One region of the Pseudoalteromonas sp. XMcav1-K genome, then DNA from elsewhere that is predicted to be linked to it. Evidence: predicted binding sites of a transcription regulator. Region 1 holds the regulator's gene; each other region holds the start of a gene.
The links. Region 1 encodes sigma-54, which starts transcription at its own class of promoters, with help from an activator protein. Its sites were predicted from a motif close to GTTGGCACGNNNNTNGNNT; they were not measured.

Region 1 (6,184 bases):
CAACAAAATGGCGACATGATGTCAGCAGATACCATCATCTATGATCGCGCAGCTGAAACAGTGACGTCTAAAAAAGCTGAAAACTCAACTAACCAAGTAAAAACCATCATCAATACGCAAAATGAACAAGGCGGACAATGAGCACATTAATTGCCGAAAAGCTGGCTAAAAGTTACAAATCACGCCAAGTGGTAAAAAATGTTGGCTTAGAAGTGAAAGCTGGTAGTATCGTTGGTTTGCTTGGTCCTAACGGTGCCGGTAAAACAACGACGTTTTACATGATTGTTGGTTTAGTACCGAGCGACAATGGCGTTATTCGTATTGACGATAATGACATTACATTGCAACCAATGCATAGTCGCGCCCGTTTAGGTATTGGTTATTTACCGCAAGAATCGTCGATTTTTAGAAAGCTTACTGTGTATCAAAACATCATGGCGATTCTAGAGACACGCAAAGAACTTAATCGTGTGCAACGTGAAGAAGCGCTCGATGATTTATTAGAAGAATTTAACATTGGCCATATCCGAGATTCACAGGGTATGGCATTGTCGGGCGGTGAACGTCGTCGTGTGGAAATTGCGCGCGCATTAGCCGCAAACCCCAAATTTATCCTGTTAGATGAACCTTTTGCTGGTGTTGATCCTATTTCAGTGATAGATATAAAGAAAATAATTGAGCATTTGAAAAATCGCGGCATTGGCGTGTTAATAACAGACCACAACGTGCGTGAAACCTTAGATGTATGTGAAAAAGCCTACATTGTTTCTCACGGCGAATTAATCGCATCTGGCACAGCTGAAGACGTTTTAAACAACCAAAAAGTACGCGATGTATACCTAGGTGAACAATTCAGACTATAGTAATAGTTATAGGCCTTAAATTTGGAATTGAATTGTTAACTAGCGGCTTGAAATCGAAAGAAGGATTAGAATAACTACATGAAGCAATCTTTACAGCTTCGCCTTGGGCAGCAACTAACAATGACTCCACAATTGCAACAGGCTATTCGCTTGTTGCAGCTGAGTACGTTAGATTTGCAGCAAGAAATTCAAGAAGCGCTTGATGCCAATCCTTTACTTGAAGAAGACATTGACTACAGTGACGATAAACAAAACAACGAAAACACTGAGTCAAACAAAGACGAATCAATAAATAGCGATGATGTTGAAGCAGCGCCAAGCCAAAGTGAAATAGAATCAAGCGACGCACTTAGCAACGAGAATATTTCTGACGATTTAGCTATGGATGTGTCGTGGGATGATTATATCAGCGCCGCACCTGTTTCTGTCAGTAACGCCCCAGCTCCTGACAACGATACTGTGTATCAAGGCTCAACCAGCGAATCATTGCAAGATTACTTAATGTGGCAATTACGCTTAACGCCGTTCAGCGACACCGACGAGATGATCGCAACCACCATTGTTGAGGCGGTAGACGATTCAGGTTATTTAACACAAAGTAGCGAAGAAATTTTAGAAGCGGTACAGCAATCTGACGACCAAGAACAAATTGAACTAGACGAAGTTGAAGCTGTACTTAAACGCGTTCAACTCTTTGACCCTGTTGGTATTGCTGCTCGTTCGTTACAAGAATGTTTATTGATCCAGCTCAATCAGTACGACAAAAATACCCCTTGGCTAAACGAAACAAAGAGCGTAATCTCAAACCATATGGAACTTTTAGGATTACGTGATTATCGTACAATAATGAAGAAGGCTAAACTCAAGGAGCCTGAGTTAAAAGAAGTCTTAACATTAATACATAGCCTTAATCCAAAACCAGCTGAAAGCATCATAAAAGAAGAACCTGAATATGTGGTTCCCGATGTTTCAGTAAAGAAAATTAAAGGACGCTGGCGCGTTGATTTAAACAACGATAGCATGCCAAAGATCCGCGTGAATGAACAATATGCTGCGCTTACTCGCTCGATGAAATCAAGCACTGACAGCCAGTTTATTCGCAACCATTTACAAGAAGCAAAATGGTTTATTAAAAGCTTAGAAAGTCGCAATGATACTTTATTAAAAGTAGCCAATTGCATTGTTGAACAACAACAGGCATTCTTTGAATATGGTGACGAAGCAATGAAACCTATGGTTTTAAACGACGTTGCCGAAATGGTCGAGATGCATGAGTCGACTATCTCGCGTGTAACAACGCAAAAATACATGCATACACCACGTGGCATTTATGAGCTTAAATACTTTTTTTCAAGCCACGTTAGCACGGAAAATGGGGGTGAGTGTTCATCTACCGCGATTCGAGCACTGATCAAAAAGCTAGTTGCGGCGGAAAATCCAGCTAAACCATTAAGTGATAGCAAGATTACCGACTTACTAGCAGAACAAGGAATTAAAGTGGCGCGACGCACTATCGCAAAATACCGTGAGTCGCTATCCATACCACCGTCTAATCAGCGCAAGAGCCTGATCTAGACCAAATAGAAGGAAAATGCTTATGCAATTAAACTTAACAGGTCGTCACGTAGAAATTACTGATTCTTTAAGAGACTATGTCACTAACAAATTTGCAAAACTAGAGAGGCATTTTGATCATATAAATAACGTGCACGTTATTCTAGATATTGAAAAACTATCACAAAAAGCAGAAGCTACTATGCATGTTAACGGTGGCGAATTGTTTGCCTCTACCGAGCATCAAGATATGTATGCAGCAATCGATGGCCTGGTCGACAAACTAGACCGCCAAGTAATTAAGCACAAAGAGAAACTTTCTCGCCACTAAAATGAAATTAACCGATATTATTGCTGAGGACTGCGCTAAAACCGCGGTCCTTTTTAATAGCAAAAAAAGACTGTTTGAATTTATTAGCGACCTTGCCCATCAGCAAGCCCCTGATATTACTTCTCAAGAGTTTCTTGAAGCCTTGCTGCAACGCGAAAAACTAGGTAGCACGGGTATTGGTAAAGGCCTCGCCATTCCTCATGGCCGCATTGATGGCCTACAAAATACCATTGGCTTTTTAATTGTAAATCAGTCACCTATTCCGTTTGATGCCATCGACGATAAAGACGTTGATATTTTTATCGTACTGCTCATACCAGAACAAAAGTGCCAGCAACATTTGCAGACTTTAGCCACCATCGCTGATAAACTAAAAGATAAGCAGTTTTGCCGTCAACTACGTCACGCTGAAAATAATCATCAGCTATATCAAATCATTAGTAGTGAGGCGAGTTAACTAAGGGAGATGTAAGTGCAACTTATTTTAGTCAGTGGTCGTTCTGGTTCAGGAAAAACAGTCGCACTCAGAGTATTGGAAGATCTCGGGTATTATGTTGTTGACAATATTCCTGTTAATTTATTGCCTTCGTTGATCCGCTCAGTTTCAGATAAATACGACAAAATTGCAGTGAGTGTTGATGCTCGTAATATGACTAAAGAGCCAGAGGAAATAGAAGAAGTACTCGACTATTTACCTGGTTTTGCAACACCAACCTTATTTTACCTTGATAGCGATGACAGCACGCTAATTAAGCGCTTTTCAGAGACGCGCCGCTTGCATCCGTTATCACTGAATAATATCTCCCTTGAAGAAGCCATTGAAGCTGAGAAAAAGCTGCTCGATCCTATCGCCTCACAAGCGGATATCTTTATTGATACAACAGGCTTAAGTGTTCACCAACTTGCCGATAGCATACGAGAGAAAGTACTCGGTAAAAAATCAAATCAGTTAATTATCACGTTTGAGTCATTCGGTTATAAACACGGTATTCCAAAACATGCTGACTATGTTTTTGACGCCCGATTTTTACCAAACCCGCATTGGGAGCCTGCTCTTAAGCCATTAACAGGGTTAGACCAACCAGTGATCGACTTCCTTTCTAGCCAGCCTGTAGTTCATAAATTTGCATGGCAAGTGCAAACCTTTATTGAAACTTGGTTACCGCATTTAGAGCGTAATAACCGTAGCTATTTAACCGTTGCAATTGGCTGTACTGGCGGCCAGCATCGTTCAGTTTATTTAGCGCAAACACTGGCTGATAGCTTCGCCAAACACCATAAAAACGTAAAAGCCCACCATCGTGAGCAAGTAAACAAATAAGCATAAGCGACTATTATGTCAGTTGAAAAACGATTTTTAATCGAAAACAAGTTAGGGCTACATGCTCGCGCTGCAACCCAACTAGCAAAGCTCGCAATGGCATTTGATGCGAAAATTAGTTTATCCCAAGGCGGTAAAACGGCTGAAGCTGATAGTGTATTGGGTTTAATGCTGTTAGAAAGCTCGCAAGGTAAAGAGGTATTAGTGCGTTGTGAGGGTCCTGACCAAGATCAAGCGTTACTTGCCATAGGCGATTTAATTCAAGCTAAGTTTAACGAAGACGAATAAACAGCTAACTTAGTTAAAACATTTTTCTGCAATAATGCTACAATAAGTTAGACGTAAGTTAACTCTAATAAATCAAAGAGTTGCAATCATTCACTCCAACCTTCAATAAATAATAGGGTGAACATGCCAGAAGCACTAGAACAAGACTACTCACAAACACAACTACATGAGGTTACAAAAGCCCTAAGTAGCGGCATGTTTGTGCATGTTCGACGCATGTTAGCGCATATGCCACCGTGTGATATTGCTTTATTGTTGGAGTCTTCACCGCATAAAAGCCGTACTGTTTTATGGCAATTGGTTGACCCTGATCTGCAAGGTGAAACCTTAGAAGAACTTTCTGAAGATGTGCGTAACGGCATTATCGCGCAAATGGATCCTGCGCTAATTGCCGCTGCAACGGAAGAAATGGATGATGATGACCTTGCAGAAGTGTTACGTAGCTTACCCGATACCGTATACCAAGAAGTATTGGGCTCAATGGATAAAACAGATCAAGAGCGCGCGACATTTGTTTTATCTTACGAGGAAGAAACCGCGGGTGCTCTAATGAGTACCGATACCATCACGATTCGCCCTGATGTCACGCTCGACGTAGTTTTACGTTATTTACGCTTAAAAGGCGAATTGCCTGAAGGCACCGATGAACTTTACGTTGTCGATAAAGAAAATAAGTTTTTGGGTGATATTCAGCTTGCGACATTATTGACAAAAAGTCCGTTACTCACTGTACGTGAAGTGATGGATAATGAATCTGAAGCAATCCCTGTTAGTATGGGTGAGTCAGAAGTTGCGCAATTATTCGAACGTCATAACTGGATTTCAGCCCCTGTTGTCGACGAAGACAGCCAATTACTTGGCCGTATTACCATCGATGACATTGTTGATGTAATTCGTGAAGAAGCCGAACACAGTATGATGAGTATGGCGGGTCTTGATGACGAAGAAGATACCTTCGCTCCCGTTGTAAAAAGTACCAAACGCCGCTCGGTGTGGCTTGGCGTAAACTTAATTACTGCAATCCTCGCTGCATTTGTGGCAGGTTTTTTTGAATCGACCTTAGGTATATTACCGATTTTAGCTGTACTTAACGGCATTGTGCCTTCAATGGGTGGCATTGCCGGTAGCCAAACACTCACCTTAGTTATTCGCGGTATGGCTGTTGGCCACATTAACGATGCCAACCAGCGTTGGTTAATTGGTAAAGAAATTGCAATTGGTATGCTCAATGGTGTGATTTGGGCGGTGTTAATAGCTTCGGTAGTAGCGCTTTGGCAATGGGACTTCACGCTCGGTTTAGTGATTGCCTTTGCGATGTTTATGAATTTATTTGCCGCCGGTTGTGCCGGGGTAACAATTCCACTTATTTTAAAGAAATTAGATATCGACCCAGCACTTGCTGGCGGGGTAATTCTAACAACAGTTACAGATGTAGTAGGTATTTTTGCCTTCCTTGGCACTGCAACCTACTTCCTGTTACCGTGATATAAGCTATTACGCTTATATCACCCTAGTTCTACTTCTTTGGCAACAAGGTATACTCACCGACAAATTCAGCAACCAGTTGCTCACCGTCAAAAATTTGCACTGGCACTGTGTAAACTGCTTTTTCACCTTGCTCTAAGCTAGAAAGATCACCTGAGCACTTGTGTAAATCAACATTGCCGATAGGATCTTGTTTTAGCGGTTTGAGATATTTAATGCTTGCATCAGATAGCACAATTGCAGCGTCGCTTCCGATCTCTTTCAAATGTAAATAAGTTGCTCCCCAACCTGTTAAAGTAGCAAGACTATAAATAGAACCGGCAAACATTGTACCGTGAAGGT
Region 2 (6,184 bases), on a different contig from region 1:
TCAGCTTGCCCTGGCGCAGCACCTTGCAGCGATATCTCCATGCCAACAAATTCTATTGACTCACCGGTAAAGTCTCCTGTGACAGCAGGTACCAGTGGCGAGCCATTTTGTCTGATCTCGTACTGATCTGGTGCGCCAGCCGTAACGACTACATTGAAAGTATTATTTGCGGGTGTAAGCGGGTCATAATAGTTAGCGTGAAATTGGTCAAATTCAGCTTGTTGCTTAACATACACACTGCCCGCGGTAATTGCCCCAGGCAATATCGTCATCGCATTACTGGCAACATTTAGCCGCGCTTTGGTTTTTTCAAACAAATCTGCGCCATTGTCAGTAGCTTGAATATAAGTTGAAGTAGCAACTTGAATCGAGTGGTTACCCTGATCGCCGTTGTATGTATAAGTTTGACTAGCACTATCGTAAGAATAAGTCGCTTTACTATCTTGAAAACCAGAGAAAATAAAACGCCCATCTTCAGAGCGCGTATTCATCAAATCAAGTAAACTTTTTTGAATTTCAGCTAATTCTTTACTAATACCCTCACGATCGGTGTGAGTATATGCACCATTACCAGCTTGAATAGAAAGTTCGCGTGCTCGCTCTATTTGCGTATTCATACTTTTTAGCGCATTTTCTTCTACTTCTAAGCGCCCGCGCAAGAAACTCATATTCTTGTCAAACTGGTCATTCAGTTCTAGTTTTTTCGTAATCAAGTTCGCTTGTGCCATAGCGGCGGGATCATCCGCTGCTGTTAGTACTTTTTTCTGCGTATTCACTCTTAGTTGAGAATCTACAAGTTTCTCTTGGCCACTTAAAATACTATCGAGGCTATTTTGATACATAATATTATTCGATAAACGCATCTCGACTACCTCGCTGCATTAAGAATTGTGTCAAATACTGTGCTTGCGGTACTTAAGATTTTTGCCGCTGCTGCATAAGATTGTTGATAACGTAATAAATTAGCCGCTTCTTCGTCTAAATTGACACCTGAAATCGACTCATACCACGCATTAGATTGATTAGCTAACGCATCAAATGCCACTTGATTGGTTTTAGCTTGCGCAGTTTTCATACCAACATCAGTCACTATATTACCGTATGCTTCATTAATCTTAGTGAGGTTATCACCATTGGTTACGATAGCACTTGACCTAACTAACTCTCGATTTTGAATTTCTGCCAGTAAAAGACCGTTTCGGCTATCGTCAAAGCCATCAGTATTAAACTCAATCGTAAATGAGTCACCCGTTTCTGCTATACCTTCAAGGTTAAAATCAAAACCATAGGTATTGTATGGTGCACCTGCTTGTGCCAAAACATTGTCATAAGGCGGTGTTAAAACAACCGTATTCGTTACGGGTGGTGCACCATCTGTAATTGTAAACTCATTAGGGTTTGCCGTTTTAGTTAGTGTAATGGTGCCATTAGCTAAAGCTGGCGGAGGACCTGGATTAAATCCTGGTGCAGTGGTGTCAGAAACAGTGCTTGACGCTATATTACCTGACCCTCTGTTGGCTAAGTCGCTGTTAGTGCGTATCGGTGACGCTAACGCTAAATCTTCCGGTCGCATGGTTGCAAGCTCGAAGCTCGTCGATGCCTCTGAGTTAAGTTTAAGTTCAAATTTATCACCAACCGCAGCGCCAGCTCCTACATTAATTTGCAAACCAAAAAGTTCTCCGCCTACTGCTGTGCCCGAATTAGCCTGCCCAGCAGCGACAGCTGCAACAATAGGTGTACCAATTGGATCACCATATGAATCAAGCGCTGTAACTGTAATTTGGTTCGCTGCTGTATATTCAATTAAAAAATCATTTGGCGGTAATTCACTGCCTTTACCCGGCTCAATGGTTCCACTTATTTGGGCCGTCCCCGTGTTTGCTGCATAGGAATAGGCTCCAGCGGTTGGAATGGTAAATAAATCGCCGCCAAGCTCACCATCACCGTCTAATCCAAGCCTATTTTGCTGATTGAATGCATCCGCCATTGCTAGGCTCAATTGGCCTAACTTGTTTTGTGACGAAATCAGTATTTCCTCACGGTAAGCTAGTAGCCCACCAATTTTTCCTTTTAGTACACTGGTATTCACTTCAAGCGGAATGGCTTTGCCTGAATCCACATCTAATTTTAAATCTTTAAAATTAGGATCAGGATCGCCAGAAAGTGAAAATAAGTTAAACGCGCCATCTTCCATTACAACAGCTTCACCCGTGCCCATAAACACCAGTTTTTCACCATTTGGACCATCAAGTGTTTCAATGTCTATATATTCAGATAGCTCTTTAATTGCCAAATCACGCTGATTGATAGTGCTATTTAGAGCACTGCCATCAGGCCCCGATGTTCCCGATGCAATTGATAAGTTTAGCTCGCTAATCTTAGTGATAAGTGAATTAGCTTCATTCGCATAGATCTCGAGCTGATCGTTAACGATGGTTTTTTGATCAAAAACGATACCCGATAATCGGTTAAGCTGATCGATGTAACCTTGGGCATTACTAAAAAACAGGGAACGGCTAACATTAGACGATGGTTGGTTTAAACTATCTTGTAACGAGCCAAACAACGAGTTGATGCTCGTTCCGAGACTATTAGACTCTTCAGCAAATAGACTATCTACTCGCGCGGACTCGCTAACGATTTGGTTGTAAAAAGCCGCATTGGAAATATCGCGATTAAGCTGCTCTTGTGCAAAACTATTCACTAAGCGGAAAGTTTGCCCAAGTCCAACTTGATTATCGAACAGTGTTCTATGTTCTGTGCGCTCTCGAACATAACCTTCGGTATTGACGTTGGTAATGTTTTTACTGGTAGTTTGCAGTAACTCTGAGCTTGCACGTACACCTGAGTTTGCAATATTAAGTAGATTAAAAGACATTAGTTAGTGCCTCCTAAACTTGTTATCGAACTTTTCATCATATCGTTTACATTTATTCCTGAAGCGACAGCGTTGAGTGCTTGCGTAAATTCACTGCGCTTTAGCACATCTTTAATTTTGTCTGCATAATTAGGGTCAGTGGCATACCCTGCTTTTTGTAATTCATCAAGATACTGAGATGGGTCTGACGTTGTTTTAAGTGCTGATTGATAGCGTGGGTTTTGCTGTAAAAAGTTAACAAAATCATCAAAACTTTCAGCAATGCTGTTATACGCTCTAAAATTAGATTGTTTTTTAACAGCGACGCCTTGTTCAAATTCAAGCGAAGCTTTAGCAGCTTTATCACCTTGCCATGCGCGGTCAGCTTTAATATTGAAAAAATTATTTGAGCTTTGCCCATCACTTTTAGTAATCACATGTTTTCCCCAGCCTGTTTCAAGCGCAGATTGCGCCAACATAACAGCAGGACTTAACCCTATTTTTTCAGCTGCGCTTTTAGCGTGCTGCCAAAGCTCAGAAACAAACGACTGCTCATTATCAAAGGCTGTTTCTTCACCTGTAGTATTTATCTGTTTTGATGAATCTGTATTTGCAGTATTCAATGAAGGCTTTTGCATTGGCGCAATTTGGCTTGATGAAAACAAACTTGCAGGGGTGTATTTTCCTGGCGTGGGTGAAAGTTGCTGGACAATAATATCGGCAAGCCCTAATGCACCACTTTGTGAAAGTTCCATAGAAAGCTGTTGATCGTGCATATCACGATAAAATTTAACGCTGCTTTCATTAAACGGGCTATCTTCGTCTTCAAATGCTTCGTTGGCTTTACGCATACTTTTAAATAGCATTTGGGTAAAAATCGATTCAAACTGAGCTGCGACTTGCTTAAGCGCTTTTTTATCAGGATCGCCCTGCAGCGCTTCTTGACGTAAAGAATCTAAGTTACTCAAGTCAAAGAAACTTTGTTGATGATTTATGTTGTTACCATCCATAAGTCAGCTCTCATTCAATAAATTGGCTACGAAACACACTGATAAACCAATGCAAAAATCAAGCCAAAGAAATCAAATTAAAGCACTAAACAAAAAAGCCCTGCAATGCAGGGCTCAAGTAACAATCTGTAAACTTAAATCACGATTAGTTGGCCACTTATTGCGCCCGCCTCTTTCAACGCTTCAAGTATTGCCATTAAATCACCTGGCGCCGCGCCGACTTCGTTAATCGCTCGCACGAGATCATCTAAACTCGCACCTGGGTCAAACACAAAAGCACGGGTATCATCGCGGGCAACATCAATAATGCTTTGTTCGGTAACAACCGTTTGCCCACCAGCAAGTGCGTTGGGTTGATTAACGTTTTGCTGCTCTGCAATCGTGACAGTCAATCCACCATGGGTGATTGCTGCGGGTTCTAAAGTAACATTTTTACCAATCACGATAGTGCCTGTACGCGAATTAACGATAATTTTTGCACTGTTATCAGCTGGTTCGAATTCAAGATTTTCTAAAGTAGCAAGGTAAGCTACGCGCTGCGCTGGGTCGCGTGGCGCTAACACTTTAACCGACGCTGCATCCATTGCTGTGGCAGTATTTGGGCCTACTAAATCGTTAATCGTATCAGATAAGGCTTTTGCAGTAGAAAAATCAGGACGGTGCAAATTAAATGTAATGTGATCACCTTGGTTGAACGGCGATGCGACCGCACGTTCGACAATCGCGCCATTTGGAACACGTCCTACAGTTGGTGTATTTACTAATACCTTGCTGCCATCAGCACCCTCGGCGCCTAATCCGCTAACCACCATGCTGCCTTGTGCAATTGCATACACATTGCCATCAACGCCCTTTAGAAAGGTTTGAATTAATGTACCACCGCGCAAGCTTAATGCGCTGCCAATTGACGATACGGTTACATCGATTGTTTGACCCGGTTTCACAAACGGCGGTAAATCTGCATGTACAGCTACTGCTGCGACATTCTTAATCTTAGGCTTTAAGTTTGCTGGTAACGTGATACCAAAACTGCTTAGCATGGCTTTAAAACTTTGCTCGGTAAAGCTACTTTTTTCACCTGTGCCAGGCAAACCAACAACTAAACCATAACCAACAAGCTGGTTACTACGTACCCCTTCAACAACAGTCACATCTTTAATGCGTTCTGCTGTTGTTGGGAAACTAAAAAGGCTAAGAAGCGCGATAAAACCAATAGCAAAATTACGCATGCGACCTCCTAAAAAGGGTTTAATGGGCTTAAGAAGAACTGGGCTAACCAGCCTGCTTCTTGTGCATCTGCCAGTGCCCCTTTACCAGAGTACTGAATACGTGCGTTTGCAATACGGGTAGACATCACCATATTGTCAGCACTAACATCCTTCGGACGAACGATGCCTTCTAAACGAATAAATTCTTCACCGGTATTAAGCGTAAGCCACTTTTCACCGCGAATAACTAAATTACCGTTTGGTAATACACGCATCACATTAACTGAAATATTACCGTTTAGACTATTTGACTGATCTGACTTCGCATCGCCTTTATATGAGCCCTCTGAACCAACACCGTATTGCAACGCATCACCATTGATCGTAACTGCATTACCGCCAAATCCAGTAACCGGTGATAGTGCAAAGTCCGTTTCTCGGTCAGTTTCCGTTTTTGCAGTTTTTGACGCCTGAGTTGATTCACTCAGCACTACGGTAATAATGTCACCTTGGCGCAGCGCTTTTTGGTCTGAATAAAGGTCATTTGAGTAATGTATATTATAAAGTGACCCCGTGTTTACCTGCGACACATCGGTATCTTCAGGATACAGCGGTGCATAATACGGATCATCACGTTCGACGAAGCGGTTTGCTGTTGTCACACAACCGCTTAAAAGTACGCTGCCGATCAATGTTAATAGTAACTTACTCATGCTAACCACCTATTAAAGCTGCTGATTAATGTAACTCAACATTTCATCAACCGAAGAGATGACTTTTGAATTCATCTCATAAACGCGCTGCGTCTCAATAAGATTTACCAACTCTTCGGTTACATTCACGTTTGATGTTTCAAGAGAGCCCTGCACAATCACACCTAGTCCATCCACGCTCGGGTTACCTTGCACAGGTGCGCCACTTACTGCGGTTTCTGTATAGAGGTTTTGTCCCATAGGCTCAAGACCTGATGGATTAATAAAATCAGAAATGGTGAGCTGACCAATTACTGCATTGTCTGCTTGCCCAGCGATACGTACTGACACTTCGCCATCTTGCGATACAATAATCTGCTGTGCATCGTCAGGGACATTCATTTCTGGCTGCAATGG
Region 3 (6,184 bases), on a different contig from region 1:
TTAGCGCGCCCTGTGTACTTACCGCGATTTGGGTACCGATTGTATTTGTGCAACAGGGGGAGTTGGCTATTTCGCTCGATAATCCGTATTTAATAGCAGCAGGTGTTGCCGTTTTACTGGCATATCGCTTTAAGAGTTTATATGTCACTACCGTGGTGAGTTTAGTGGTGTTTTTTTTACTGAAACTCTAACTGCTTTAAAGCAGTTAGAGTTTAGAAGCGGGCGCTTAAACCGACGCCTTTAATACTGCGCGGCTTATATCAAGTGTTACTTGTTGGCTTTCACCCAGTTCAGTCATACCGTGACGTTCAAGTTGTTCAACGACGGCATCAGCTACTTTTTCATCTAACTGGTAATCGCTTAAACGTGTTGGCATGTTTACCGAGTGGAAAAACGCCTCGGTTTTTTCAATCGCTTGGTCAATGGCTAAGTTTTTATCTTGCTCTGTAATACCCCAAATACGTTCAGCATACTGCAATAACTTCGCTTCTTTTTGTTGGCGCATAGCGTTCATCATACGTGGCAGCACAATCGCGAGAGTTTGCGCGTGATCTAAGCCGTATAATGCAGTTACTTCATGACCAAGCATATGTGTAGACCAGTCTTGTGGTACACCGGCACCAATTAGCCCGTTTAGTGCCATAGTTGCCGACCACATTAGGTTTTCACGAACCATCATATTATCTGGTTCTGCGAACACACGTGGTCCATCTTCAATTAGCGTATGCAATAAGCCTTCAGCAAAGCGATCTTGCACTTTGGCGCCATGGTCAAATGTTAAGTATTGCTCCATAACGTGCACAAATGCGTCAACGACACCGTTCGCTAATTGTCTTTCAGGTAATGTTTTTGTTACTTGTGCATCAAGTACAGCGAACTTTGGTTGTACTTTTTCACTTGCGAACGGCAGTTTGTCGTTGGTGTCGAGCTTAGACACAACTGAATAGCTATTTGATTCCGAGCCTGTCGCAGGTAAGGTAAGTACAACACCAATTGGCAGGGCGTCTGTTACTTCTGCTGCTTTTGCTAAAATATCCCATGGTTCACCATCGAACTTGGCCGCAGCAGCAATAAACTTAGTGCCATCAATAACGGAGCCACCGCCTACCGCAAGTAAATAATCGATGTTGTGCTCTTTTATTTTTGCAACGGCACGCATTGCGGTTTCATAACTCGGGTTTGGCTCAATACCCGAAAATTCAAAAACTTGGTGTTCACTTAGGGCATCGGTTACCTGCTGGTAAATACCATTTTGTTTGATACTGCCACCGCCATAAATAACCAGTACTTTTGCTGACTGTGGGATCTCGTGTTGAATACTCGCGATTTGGCCTTGGCCAAAAATAATTTTAGTTGGATTTACAAAACTAAATTCCATTGTATTGCCTCAATTAGGTACGGTAATTAAAGCCAGTCTAACGTTTTTCTGAGTTGGGATAATCCCCACTGTTGACAAATCACTTTTGCATGTATGCAATAATAAGTGTGTTCTAATTTCTATTTTTGCATAGGTGATCGGTATGAACTGGCAAGGGATCAACGAATTTTTGGCTGTAGTGGACAGTGGTAGCTTTACTCAAGCTGCTAAAGTGCTTGATGTGTCAACATCACATATTAGCCGTAGCGTCTCGCAATTAGAGTCGAGATTGGGTGTTGCGCTGTTAAAACGAACAACGCGTTCGCTTAATTTAACTGAAGCTGGGCAGCAATATGCAGCCTCATTACACTCGATTCAATCTGCAATGGAAGAGGCTAACCTAGCGCTGCAAGGTGAACAACAAGAGCCGAAGGGCAAGATTAAAATCTCGTGTGCTGGCGATTTTGCCTCAAAGCAAATTGCACCTAAGCTCGCGCAGTTTTGTCAGCGTTATTCACAAGTGTCGATTACCATGGATTTTAATAACCGCAATGTAGATTTGATCGCCGAAGGCGTTGATTTAGCGATTCGATTTGGCCGAATGGCTGACTCTAATTTAATTGCGCGGCCACTTTCAACACGTGTTATGACTTTAGTTGCATCGCCTGAGTACTTAGCAAGGTTTCCTGCACCAAGCCACCCAGAGCAATTGATAGAGCATAATTGTTTAATAGCGGTGACTAACCGTTGGCGCTTTAATATGGGCGACAATATTAAAGAGTTTAAGGTGGCTGGACGTTGGCGCAGCAATAATGGAGAAGCGCTGTTGCAAGCGTGTTTATCGGGCTTAGGCATTGCGCATCTAGCGTATGATATTGTTGGTGACTATATTGAAAGTGGCAAATTAGTAAGCTTATTAGACTCATATCAAGTTGCTGATAACGCTTCTTGGCTGGTCTACCCCAACCGTGATCTAATGCCCTTAAGAGTACGTTTATTAATAGATTTTTTAATTGAAGAGTTTAAATCGAGATGACCGCGATTTATTTCAATTTCTGAACTATTATTGTGCGATTATATCGTGCACGATATATTGGCTGCAATAGAGGAGAAAGCTAATGGCACCATTTTATCAATTTAGTATTAACAGTTTGCAAGGTCAGAATATCGACTTTGCAGATTTTGCAGGCAAAGTCGTATTAGTCGTAAATACTGCGAGTAAGTGTGGTTTAACACCGCAATATGAAGGTCTTCAAGCGTTACACAAAAAGTATAGCGACCAAGGTTTAGTGATTATTGGTTGCCCGTGTAATCAGTTTGGCCAACAAGAACCGGGCTCGCCAGAACAAATTCAGGGTGAATGCTTAATTAACTATGGCGTTGATTTCACTATGACAGAGAAAATCGATGTAAATGGTGAAAATAGCCACCCACTTTATAAGTATTTACGCACTGAATTGTCGGGTATTTTAGGCAATAAAATTAAGTGGAACTTTACTAAGTTTTTAATTGGCCGAGATGGCAAGCCAGTTAAGCGTTTTGCCCCAACAACAAAACCTGACGCACTTGCTAGCTATATCGAAAAAGCACTGGCGCAATAGTATGGCAAGTAAGCCCGAGCAACTGTTAGAAAATCAACTTTGCTTTCCAATTTATGCGGCGTCACGTCTAGTGACGCGGCTTTACCAGCCTGAGTTAGACAAATACAAACTAACTTATCCGCAGTACGTTATTTTACTGATTTTATGGCAGCAAGATGGTGTTACTGTAGGTGAAATTGGGCAGCAGGCAATTTTAAATAATAATACATTAACGCCTATTTTAAAGCGTATGGCCGACAACAACTTAATTGAGCGCAGGCGTGATGATTGGGATGAGCGAAAAGTACGTATTTATTTAACTGATTACGGTAACTCTCTACAGCAGTCGCTTTCGTGCCTACCTTCACAACTGGTAGATAAAGTGGGGTTAGATCTTGATAAAGCGGCCCAACTAAAAGCATTGCTCGGTGATTTAATGTTGCAGTTAAACGAACACAGTTAACCTAAATTTAGGTTAACTGTGTTCAGATTAACTAAAGCGTTTTGTTCTTTGTTGTTGCTTATTGACTTAGTCCGCTGGCCTACAAGACAACGCCGCGATCAAAAAGCTTTGGATTTAAACAGAATTTAGACCACAAAGATCAACACGCTCTACTTCTATGGCTTAACTTGTATTGGCTGTTTTTATTATTTTTGTGTGACTAAGTTTGGAATTAGGGGTGTGCAATACCCGCCACATAAAACATCAACAGTGGCTAATTATTGTTTTTAAACAATGGCGCGAAATGCTGTTATAGCTCATCCCAGTAATTGTGGGTGTCATCCATGCCAATGGATTTACGTAATCGCTTTCTTTCTAAAATATCTTCTAAACGCTTTTTAACTTCGCGTTTATGTTCGTTTTCTTGGTTGTTTTCTAAATCGCTATTTAGCGGCTCTTGATTGTTTATGTTTTGGTAATTGTCTTTCATGATCACCCTCAACATTAAATGTTTAAGCACTCATAAACAGTAATAACCATTATTGTATTTTGCGCAAGTAAATATATTTCAATTAACTTAGTCAAATACACAAATCATATGGTTAAATTTACTATTTTTTAGTTTTTACATGCTTTTTAGAAGCTCTTAAAGGCACGTGAAAATGGTTATCTATATGTATTTTATATGTTTTTTAGAATTGGCACTGACCTTGATATAGCTATATCAACAAGAGAAAAAATTAAAACGCAAAAGATACGGGAATCACTATGAAACAATTACTTTTAACAACAGCAGTGGCAGCGTGTATTGGCTTATCAACAAATGCAGTAGCACATCAAGATGGTCACGATAGCAATATGAGCTTTTCGTCGGATAGCTGCAATTTAGAATTTAACAACACCCTATCAATTACACCTGATACGGTTAATATCAAAGCCGCTTCAGGTGAAGTGGTTATTGACCAAGATGGTAACTTGCAGATTAATGGCGAAGCGCAGTCACTTTCTGCAGCGGATCAAACATTACTTGCCCGTTACTCTAGCGATGTGCGCGGTCAGGTTCCACAAGTGGCTGAGATTGCGATGGAAGGTGTCGCGTTAGCAGGTGTTGCCCTAAGCGAAGTGGGCAATGCATTTGGCTTAAAAAATATGGCTACAATGGAACAAATGATGTCTGAGATTGGCGATGAAATTCACGCTGCATTTTATGACGGTGGCACATTCATTATGGATCAAGGCCGTTTCGATAACATTGGCGATACCTTCGATAGTAAGTTCGACCAGCAAATGGAACAAGCAATGGAAGAAATGATTATGGAATCCATTGGCAGCTTGCTGATTACGCTAGGTAGCGAAATGTTAAGCTCTGGTGGTGATATGAGCGAGTTTGAGCAGCGCATGGAACGTATGGGCGAGCAAATAGAAGAAAAAGTTGAGCTACAAGCGAAGAATATTGAGCAAAGAGCCGACCAAATGTGTTTTGACTTTAAAGACCTAGCAATGCAAGAGGATGAGTTACAAGCGCGTATTCCGGCACTTGCAAATTACGATGTATTTAAAGTCGAAACTAAAAAGTCATCAATCTAAATTAAGGATATTGAATTTAGATTAAAGCGTCAGTCATCAATGTTAAGGAGCCTAGGCTCCTTTTTTATGGTGTTAAATTATTTTTATCGTTAACGCGCTTTTAGCTACTTCAATCACCAAAGGTGTGTAGCCTGCAGATTCTCCATCTGCTTGCACAGGCAAGTTTGGGGTTAAGACTTCAAGTTGTGTAAATGCGTGTTCCTTCACTTCTGGTAGCGAAATATGTTTACCGTAATAGAGCTTAGGTAAAGCCCAAAGCTTTTTGGCTAAATGCGTTTTTTCTACACTGTAACGCATTAAGTGCGACGAGTTTAGCTCTGCGTTGGGCGCAATTTTCATACCGCCGCCAAAGTATTTGCCATTAGCAAACACCGTAAGAAAGTTTTTATAATGCGTTTCTTTACCTTGCTGCTGTAATGATAAGAGTGATTCCTTAAAGAATACAAGACAAGCAAGGGTATGATATAAATAGCTGAAACGCGCTAACCAGCCTTTATTTCCTTTGGTACGCTCTACGATTTCAGCGTCAAAGCCTACGCCGGCACTGTTAATAAAATAACGCGCATTAACTCTTCCTAAATCAATCGTGATTACGCGATCGCTTTGTACTAACTGCTTTAGTTGTTGTTTGCTATAGGCAAAATTGCGCATAAAGTCGTTACCTGTACCGCACGGCAAAACGGTAATTGGTTTGTTGCTGTAAGCCATACAATTGGCTAGCAAGTGCAGCGTGCCATCACCACCCAGCATGATCACTTCAGTGTACTCTGCCAAATGTTGTTTAAAGAAAAGTTGGTTATCCGCTAATACTGCTGAGGTCGTAAAAATATAGTAGCTATGTTGTTGCTGCTTTAAGGTGGTAACGAGCCAATTTAACCAATATTTTTTTTGTTTATTTGGTAGTGGGTTTAAAACAATTAGATAATGTTTATTCATGAAATGGTGATTAATAAAACGCTAAGCACAAGCTTGCCCGTTTAAGGCTTTTAGGTCAAATAGATAGGATTGGGTTTTGCACATTTATGCAGTTTATATGCAACTATAGTTACTTTAATTTCGCATTAGAAAAATTCATGTCAAAATGGTAATTTTATTGATTGGATTTTAACCATGTTTGAACGCAAAATAGCACCTAGTTAAACAACAGGAGCAATCACATGACTAAACAAACGTTAAATCAAGGTGGCCAATCTCAAGGTCAATTAACTCGTTCTAATA
Region 4 (6,184 bases), on a different contig from region 1:
CATCTTCACCTGTTTCCGCCCAAATCACATCGTGACCACGCTGCTCTAGCAAGTTAATTGCGATATCTGCGTTAAGCGGCACATCTTCTACTAATAATATATTTAGTGGGCGCCCGTCATAAACTTGTTGCACTGGTTGCTCGGTTAATACCAATGGAATTTCAATATTAAAGGTACTACCCTCTCCCACATTACTATCAACGTGAATATCGCCTTCCATGGCCAAAATAAGTGCACGTGACACCGCTAAGCCAATTCCAGAGCCAAGTGCATTGCCCCCTGATAAATCAGGTACTTTATAGTATAAATCGAAGATTCGGCTTAACTCGTCCTTGGCGATACCAATACCTGTGTCGCTCACACTAATTTCGAGATAAGACGTCTGACCGCGATAGACGCGTTTACAATCGAGAGTGACGGTTCCTTGCTGCGTAAACTTCACCGCATTATTAATAAGATTCCACAATACCTGGCGTAAACGGGTCGGGTCAATTTCCACATGTACATCAAACACGCCGTCTTGGTGTACTTTAAATTCAAGATCTTTCTGTTGCGCGATTAAGCCGCCAAAATTAAAGATGTCATTGAGAAAATCAGCAAGATTGACGCTCTCACATGCAATGTCTAATTGCTCTCGGTCCACCTTATCGAGGTCGATTATGTCGTTGAATATATTGCCAAGGGTTTCCGCACTCGAAAACACTGTGTTACACCAGCTGCGCTGATCATCGTTTAACTCGGTATCAAGTAACATACGAGTTAAACCGACAATACCGTTAAGCGGTGTACGTAACTCGTGGCTCAGGGTTGCAATAAATTTACCCTTGTCTTTATATGCAGTTTCGAGATCTTGCTCTGCGCGCTTACGCGATGTGATATCTCGACCAAAACCCAGTAGGCCTATGTATTCATTATTTGGATTAAAGAACGGTACTTTACGCATTTCAAACCAGCGTAGTTCTTTATTAACTTGGCAACTTACATCTAGCGTGACAGAAACATGGTTTTGCTGAACTTCGTTATCGGTATTAAGTACCGATGGTGTTAACCCTTTGCCAAAAATATCATCCGCGCGACGTCCAATAAGTTGTTCTGACGACAACCCCATCACCTCTTCAAACATTCTATTGCAACCAGCAAAGCGGCCTGAATTATCGCGGTAATAAAATAAGTCGGGAGATGAATCCACAATTGAGCGTAACAGTACTTCTTGCTCATCAAGCTCTTGTTGTGTACGTTTACGTTCAGCAATTTCCCGGCGCAACTCTTCAATCGCTCGGCGCTTTGCTTGGAATGCCAATTTTCTGTCGTCAATTTCATTATTTAAACGACGAATGTTTTCTTTTAGGCTTTGATTAAGTAATTTTTCTTGTTTAGTAGCACTTTCAATATAGTGATTGGAGGCGCTCAATTGATGGTTAATATCAAAAATAGAAATGATAAATAATGGCGCTAGAATTGCGGCAAATACCAACATGCCCACAACTTCTAACCAAGGCACTTCGCCTAACGAGATATAGTAATAAGTGCAGGCTACCGCTAACGCAATCAGTTGAATTAAAACAAAAATGACCGCCCCAGCTTTACCTGTGCCAAGGCGGTCAATTAATCGGTTAAGGGCGATTACCCAAAAGCTTGAAAGTGAGCTATTCATAATATGTAACTATAGTTCAAGTTATAGCTCACCACGTAAAGTTATAGGTTTGGTGAAACCGTCAGCTTATTTGCAACTTGCGAAAGCGAACATACTCTAAACTCGCCGCCACGTACTTTAGCTACGCCTAAGCGTGCCAATGCTGAACTGCTTTGTGCAATTGATAAACTAACGTCTTGTTCATTAATTCGGTCGTTGCCAAGTGCCTGCTTAGCACCTGTTTGACACATCATTTCGTTCAACTTAAAGAAGTTGTTACGTGATAGCGCTTGTGCTGAAGTTACTTGTGGCTGAGACCCATTTAACTGAGTTGCATACTTCCAACTCGGGAACTCCACTGAAACCCCACCGCTGCGCATTGCAATATGATCACCATGTGTGAAGTAGTGACTTGTAAACTCGCGTACACCACCTTCATTATTTTCTCTGTTTACTTCAAACAACCACATACCGCCAGAGCCAATCACTTCTAGCTCAAGGTTATTGTCTTGATTGGTAACAACGACAGCTGTTTTATCATCTAAACCAAATATACGCTGATTATCACTGAATAGCGCCGCATGTAGGCCGCGTAATTGTTTACCACGTTTCGATACTTGAGTATCAACAATACCAAACGGTAGTAATGGTAGAATTGGTGATTCAACAACTGTAAAGTCACGTTCGCTTTCAAGTGCAATACAATCAGCACCTAAGCTACAAGCGTCATGGCCAGATGCGAAAGACATAGGCACAATCGTATTAATTTCATTAACAGCGCCCGCCAAAATGCTAAGTGGTTTTCTAGCATTAGTGATCGCATTTACACTGCCGCCTTCAACCGCAACTAACACTTCATTTTTATTAAACATATCAATGATTTTTGTAAGCGATTCACTTGGAGCACCGGTTGGCGTGTAAAACGCGTGGTAACTTAATAATGGGCTACCATCAGCAATATAAATCGCATCCATTCGCTTGATGGTGTCAATTAATGGCGACGACTTTTTACATTCACTAACTTGCTGACGATATAAATCTGGGTAAAGTACTTCACGGCGAAAGCTCGCTAAACGCTTTATTTGGAATTCTTCTAGACTATCGCAAGACGACTTTTCATATTCTTTTGCCGTAATAGCCGTTTGCATTGCTGCATCAATTGGCAACCAAGTTGCTTCAAAACCAATTTGCTCAAACAATCCTAGGTAATAGTCAACGCGTGCATATGGGTCGCGATCTGTGCCTGTTACTACAGCAATACGCGGTTTGCGCTTAGGACCTGAAATTTCAACACTTAAATCAAATAACTTTTGGTAAGCAAGTGTTGCCTCTAAATTTGTGCTTTGCGCCCAGTTAACTTCGGTTTTTTTGCGTTTTGAGCGACTTTCAGCTTGCTTTTGCTCTAACAAATCGAACAGATTACGCTTTTCAAATTCGTATAGACTTTGCCAAATATCACGACCTGAAACCGTTTCTGTGCCAACTTCAATTGACACACCACGCAGCGCTCTTACAAACTGGCGCTCCGTTAATGTTTTGCTTTCAAATTTAGGTTTTACCGCTTTTAGAATATCAGCAACTTGTTTCTTTAATTCTTCTTGTTCAGTCCACGCATACTCAGAAACCCGTAACAGTGCTTCATCGGTAATATCAAAAATGGCTTTTTGTTTTACATCATCGGAAAACGATTCTTTTCCCTCTTTAGTACAGAAACGTTGATTTTCACTGGAACAAACCTTAAGGTCGTCTGAGAGCATAAGTAATGTGTTAGCCGAAACAGCCGCCACAGGAGTGAACGCAACAAAAGAAGTTGCGATTATTGAACTAACAAAAGTTTGTACGTTCTTACTAAACGTGTTTTTATTTGTCATTTTAAACAAGCAAAGTCGAGCGAAGCGCATAAGTAACACCATTTATTGTTATTTTATTGCGTCAATCTAGATACCGAACAGAGCGAGTCGGCAAACCCCAAATTCGAATGAGCACAACGGAATTTCGAATTTTACCCAGTATCTGCGCGAGTAACAAGTAGTTGCGCTGTTAAGCCAACAAAATTCCCATAAAACCCAATCGATGTAGTAATAAAGTTTTGGCACTTTTATTGCTTAATTCATTATGAAAAAGTTTGCGTCAAAGTTTTGATTTGGAGTATCTATGGAACTTGTTTCGTTATTAATTCTAGTGTTAGTGGTTATGGCGGCGTTTGTTGCGTCAAAATTTACCCACTCGGGAAATCCTTACCCGTTTACACAAAAAAAATCGTTATTTACTCAGGTAGAAACGGCGTTTTTAAATTTGCTGGAAAAAGCGATTGGCTCTGACTACAAAATTGTAAGTCGCGTTAGGTTGGTTGATATTTTAGATTTTCAACCGGGCACCGATGACAAATCACGTCGCAGTGCACTTGCTAAAGCGCAAAATAAACAGCTTGATTACGTATTATTGGATAAAGAAAGCTTGAAGATTGTTGCAGCAATCGACTTAGTCAATAATGCTAGTAAAAATGGTCACAAGGCGAAAAAAGACTGGTTTGTAAATGGCGCGTTAGAATCTGCCGGTGTACCGCTTATTCGCATAAAAGTAAAAACGGGTTACAAGCCACAAGAAGTAAGACAGGCCATATTATTTAAATTGGGTAAACAAGTAACCAATTCTAAACCACCTATTCGAAAAGCAACCAGTAAACCTACGGCAGTGTTGTCTCCGTCACAGGTTAAGTCGCAGTCAACGGCTCTGGCACAAGTTTAATTTTTTACAGCGTGTTGTTCTTTACCCGCTAACAACCCGCACATTGCGGGTTTTATTTTGTCTGTGAATTTATTAGTAACCTAGCTATAATTCCGCCATATTTTATTTATTCCCTATTAATAGGCGTAACCATTATGAAAATCGGTATTATTGGCGCAATGGAGCCAGAAGTAGCTATTTTAAAAGCTGCGATTGAAAACACTAAAATTACGGAGCGCGGTAGCTTCACGTTTTACCAAGGTCAACTTGCTGAGCAAAACGTCATTTTAGTTCAATCTGGTATTGGTAAAGTGGCTTCGGCACTCGCTACTACGCTAATGATTGAGTTGTTCGCACCAGATTGCATTATCAACACTGGTTCTGCAGGTGGTTTTGAGCAAAGCCTGAACGTTGGCGATGTGGTTATTTCAAGTGAAGTGCGTCATCACGATGTTGATGTTATTGCTTTTGGTTATGAAATGGGTCAAGTACCACAAATGCCACCAGCGTTTATTGCGCATAAAACACTTGTAGAAAGTGCTGAAAAAGCGATTGCTGAAATGTCGAAAGGCATTAAAACAATGGTTGGCCAAATTTGTACCGGTGATTCATTTATGTGTGATCCTGTGCGCATTGACAAAACACGCGAACAATTTCCAAATATGTTAGCGGTTGAAATGGAAGGTGCAGCAATTGCACAAGTATGTCATCAGCTAAATACACCATTTGTAGTGATTCGCTCGCTGTCAGATATTGCTGGTAAAGAATCACCAGAATCATTCGAGTCTTATTTAGTGAAAGCATCAGAAAACTCATCAGAGATGGTGATTGCACTGTTAAAAAATCTAAAGCAGGTCTCTCTGTAAGTGGCATTTGAGCTGCCCTTTTTTTCAACCAGCGCATGGCAAACAATATTGCTTGCGCTGGTTAGCTCAGTGTTAGTTATCCCCTCGCAATATCACCCTACACCGTTTTTTCGCCTACTGATAAGCAAAATGGCTGGGCGTATTTATGATGCAAACGCATCGAATGTGTACGCATCCTTTTCTTCATTATTATTAAGCTGTTTAATTGTAGGCTGCATCGCAATCTTGGCGATTGGCATCACAAGCTTTGCGCAATATCCCGTTGCGTTTGAGTTGTTAATCTTATTATTACTGATTAACAATCCTTACACTAACGCTAAATTAAAACGCGCAGCATGGCTATTAACACAACAACAAAAGCCCGTGGTACGCGATATTTTAAGCCAGTTTTTACGTCGTGATAGTAACAACTTATCAGAGTCTGGATTAATAAAAGCAATCATTGAACACCAAAGTTTAAGCTATTTTCGCCACTTTTTTTTGCCGCTTGTTCTTTATTACTGCTTGGGTTTTAACGCGGCACTTATTTATTGCCTATTTTTACATTGTGCCAATGTTTTTTCTAAAACTGCGCCACCAGATAGCCAGTTCAGTAACGCAACCAACGCCGTTATTTATTACTTAGAATTTTTACCGCTTAGGCTTTTTTGCTTGCCTTTACTGCTTAAACCTAAAACCCGAGGTTTTCGTTACTTAGCGCTATTTGTAGATAATGGTTATCAGAAAAACTCGTGTTTTTTGCTTGCTTGTCTTAGTGGATATCTTGACGTACAACTTGGTGGCCCTGCTTTTTACTCTGGTAAGCGCTACAGCAAAACACGCATCGGACCTAAAACACTGCCACAGCAAAAAGCAATTAAACAAGCGAAAAACGCACTGATGTTTGCCAGTGCATTTTGGCTTTGCCTTATTCTTTTCTTGGAAATTATTTATGCCGCGACTAACCATCTCTAAGCTT

Region 2: the regulator sigma-54 is predicted to act here: its motif matches at 3,917-3,935, upstream of flgJ (flagellar assembly peptidoglycan hydrolase FlgJ).
Region 3: the regulator sigma-54 is predicted to act here: its motif matches at 4,077-4,095, upstream of ACHSBP_RS03395 (YggN family protein).
Region 4: the regulator sigma-54 is predicted to act here: its motif matches at 3,722-3,740, upstream of ACHSBP_RS04035 (DUF2726 domain-containing protein).

Annotation. Positions count from the first base shown of each region.
Region 1 covers NZ_JBIPJE010000037.1:8,346-14,529, forward strand. Annotated here, with positions in the region: gene lptA (lipopolysaccharide transport periplasmic protein LptA) at 1-141, shown strand, start outside; gene lptB (LPS export ABC transporter ATP-binding protein) at 138-863, shown strand; gene ACHSBP_RS07595 (RNA polymerase factor sigma-54) at 942-2,438, shown strand; gene hpf (ribosome hibernation promoting factor) at 2,461-2,748, shown strand; gene ptsN (PTS IIA-like nitrogen regulatory protein PtsN) at 2,750-3,205, shown strand; gene rapZ (RNase adapter RapZ) at 3,221-4,069, shown strand; gene ACHSBP_RS07615 (HPr family phosphocarrier protein) at 4,085-4,357, shown strand; gene mgtE (magnesium transporter) at 4,481-5,842, shown strand; gene ACHSBP_RS07625 (bifunctional GNAT family N-acetyltransferase/hotdog fold thioesterase) at 5,874-6,184, opposite strand, start outside.
Region 2 covers NZ_JBIPJE010000013.1:2,477-8,660, reverse strand. Annotated here, with positions in the region: gene flgL (flagellar hook-associated protein FlgL) at 1-863, opposite strand, end outside; gene ACHSBP_RS00500 (flagellar basal body rod C-terminal domain-containing protein) at 869-2,878, opposite strand; gene flgJ (flagellar assembly peptidoglycan hydrolase FlgJ) at 2,878-3,867, opposite strand; gene ACHSBP_RS00490 (flagellar basal body P-ring protein FlgI) at 4,002-5,096, opposite strand; gene flgH (flagellar basal body L-ring protein FlgH) at 5,105-5,788, opposite strand; gene flgG (flagellar basal-body rod protein FlgG) at 5,801-6,184, opposite strand, start outside.
Region 3 covers NZ_JBIPJE010000025.1:101,618-107,801, forward strand. Annotated here, with positions in the region: gene ACHSBP_RS03365 (AzlD domain-containing protein) at 1-191, shown strand, start outside; gene ACHSBP_RS03370 (iron-containing alcohol dehydrogenase) at 227-1,378, opposite strand; gene ACHSBP_RS03375 (LysR family transcriptional regulator) at 1,521-2,393, shown strand; gene ACHSBP_RS03380 (glutathione peroxidase) at 2,476-2,958, shown strand; gene ACHSBP_RS03385 (MarR family winged helix-turn-helix transcriptional regulator) at 2,960-3,400, shown strand; gene ACHSBP_RS03390 (PA3496 family putative envelope integrity protein) at 3,690-3,869, opposite strand; gene ACHSBP_RS03395 (YggN family protein) at 4,148-4,966, shown strand; gene ACHSBP_RS03400 (diacylglycerol/lipid kinase family protein) at 5,039-5,902, opposite strand; gene ACHSBP_RS03405 (hypothetical protein) at 6,124-6,184, shown strand, end outside.
Region 4 covers NZ_JBIPJE010000029.1:8,060-14,243, forward strand. Annotated here, with positions in the region: gene ACHSBP_RS04025 (ATP-binding protein) at 1-1,654, opposite strand, end outside; gene ACHSBP_RS04030 (cyanophycinase and related exopeptidase-like protein) at 1,696-3,534, opposite strand; gene ACHSBP_RS04035 (DUF2726 domain-containing protein) at 3,788-4,381, shown strand; gene mtnN (5'-methylthioadenosine/S-adenosylhomocysteine nucleosidase) at 4,516-5,226, shown strand; gene ACHSBP_RS04045 (cobalamin biosynthesis protein) at 5,227-6,180, shown strand; gene ACHSBP_RS04050 (cobalamin-binding protein) at 6,158-6,184, shown strand, end outside.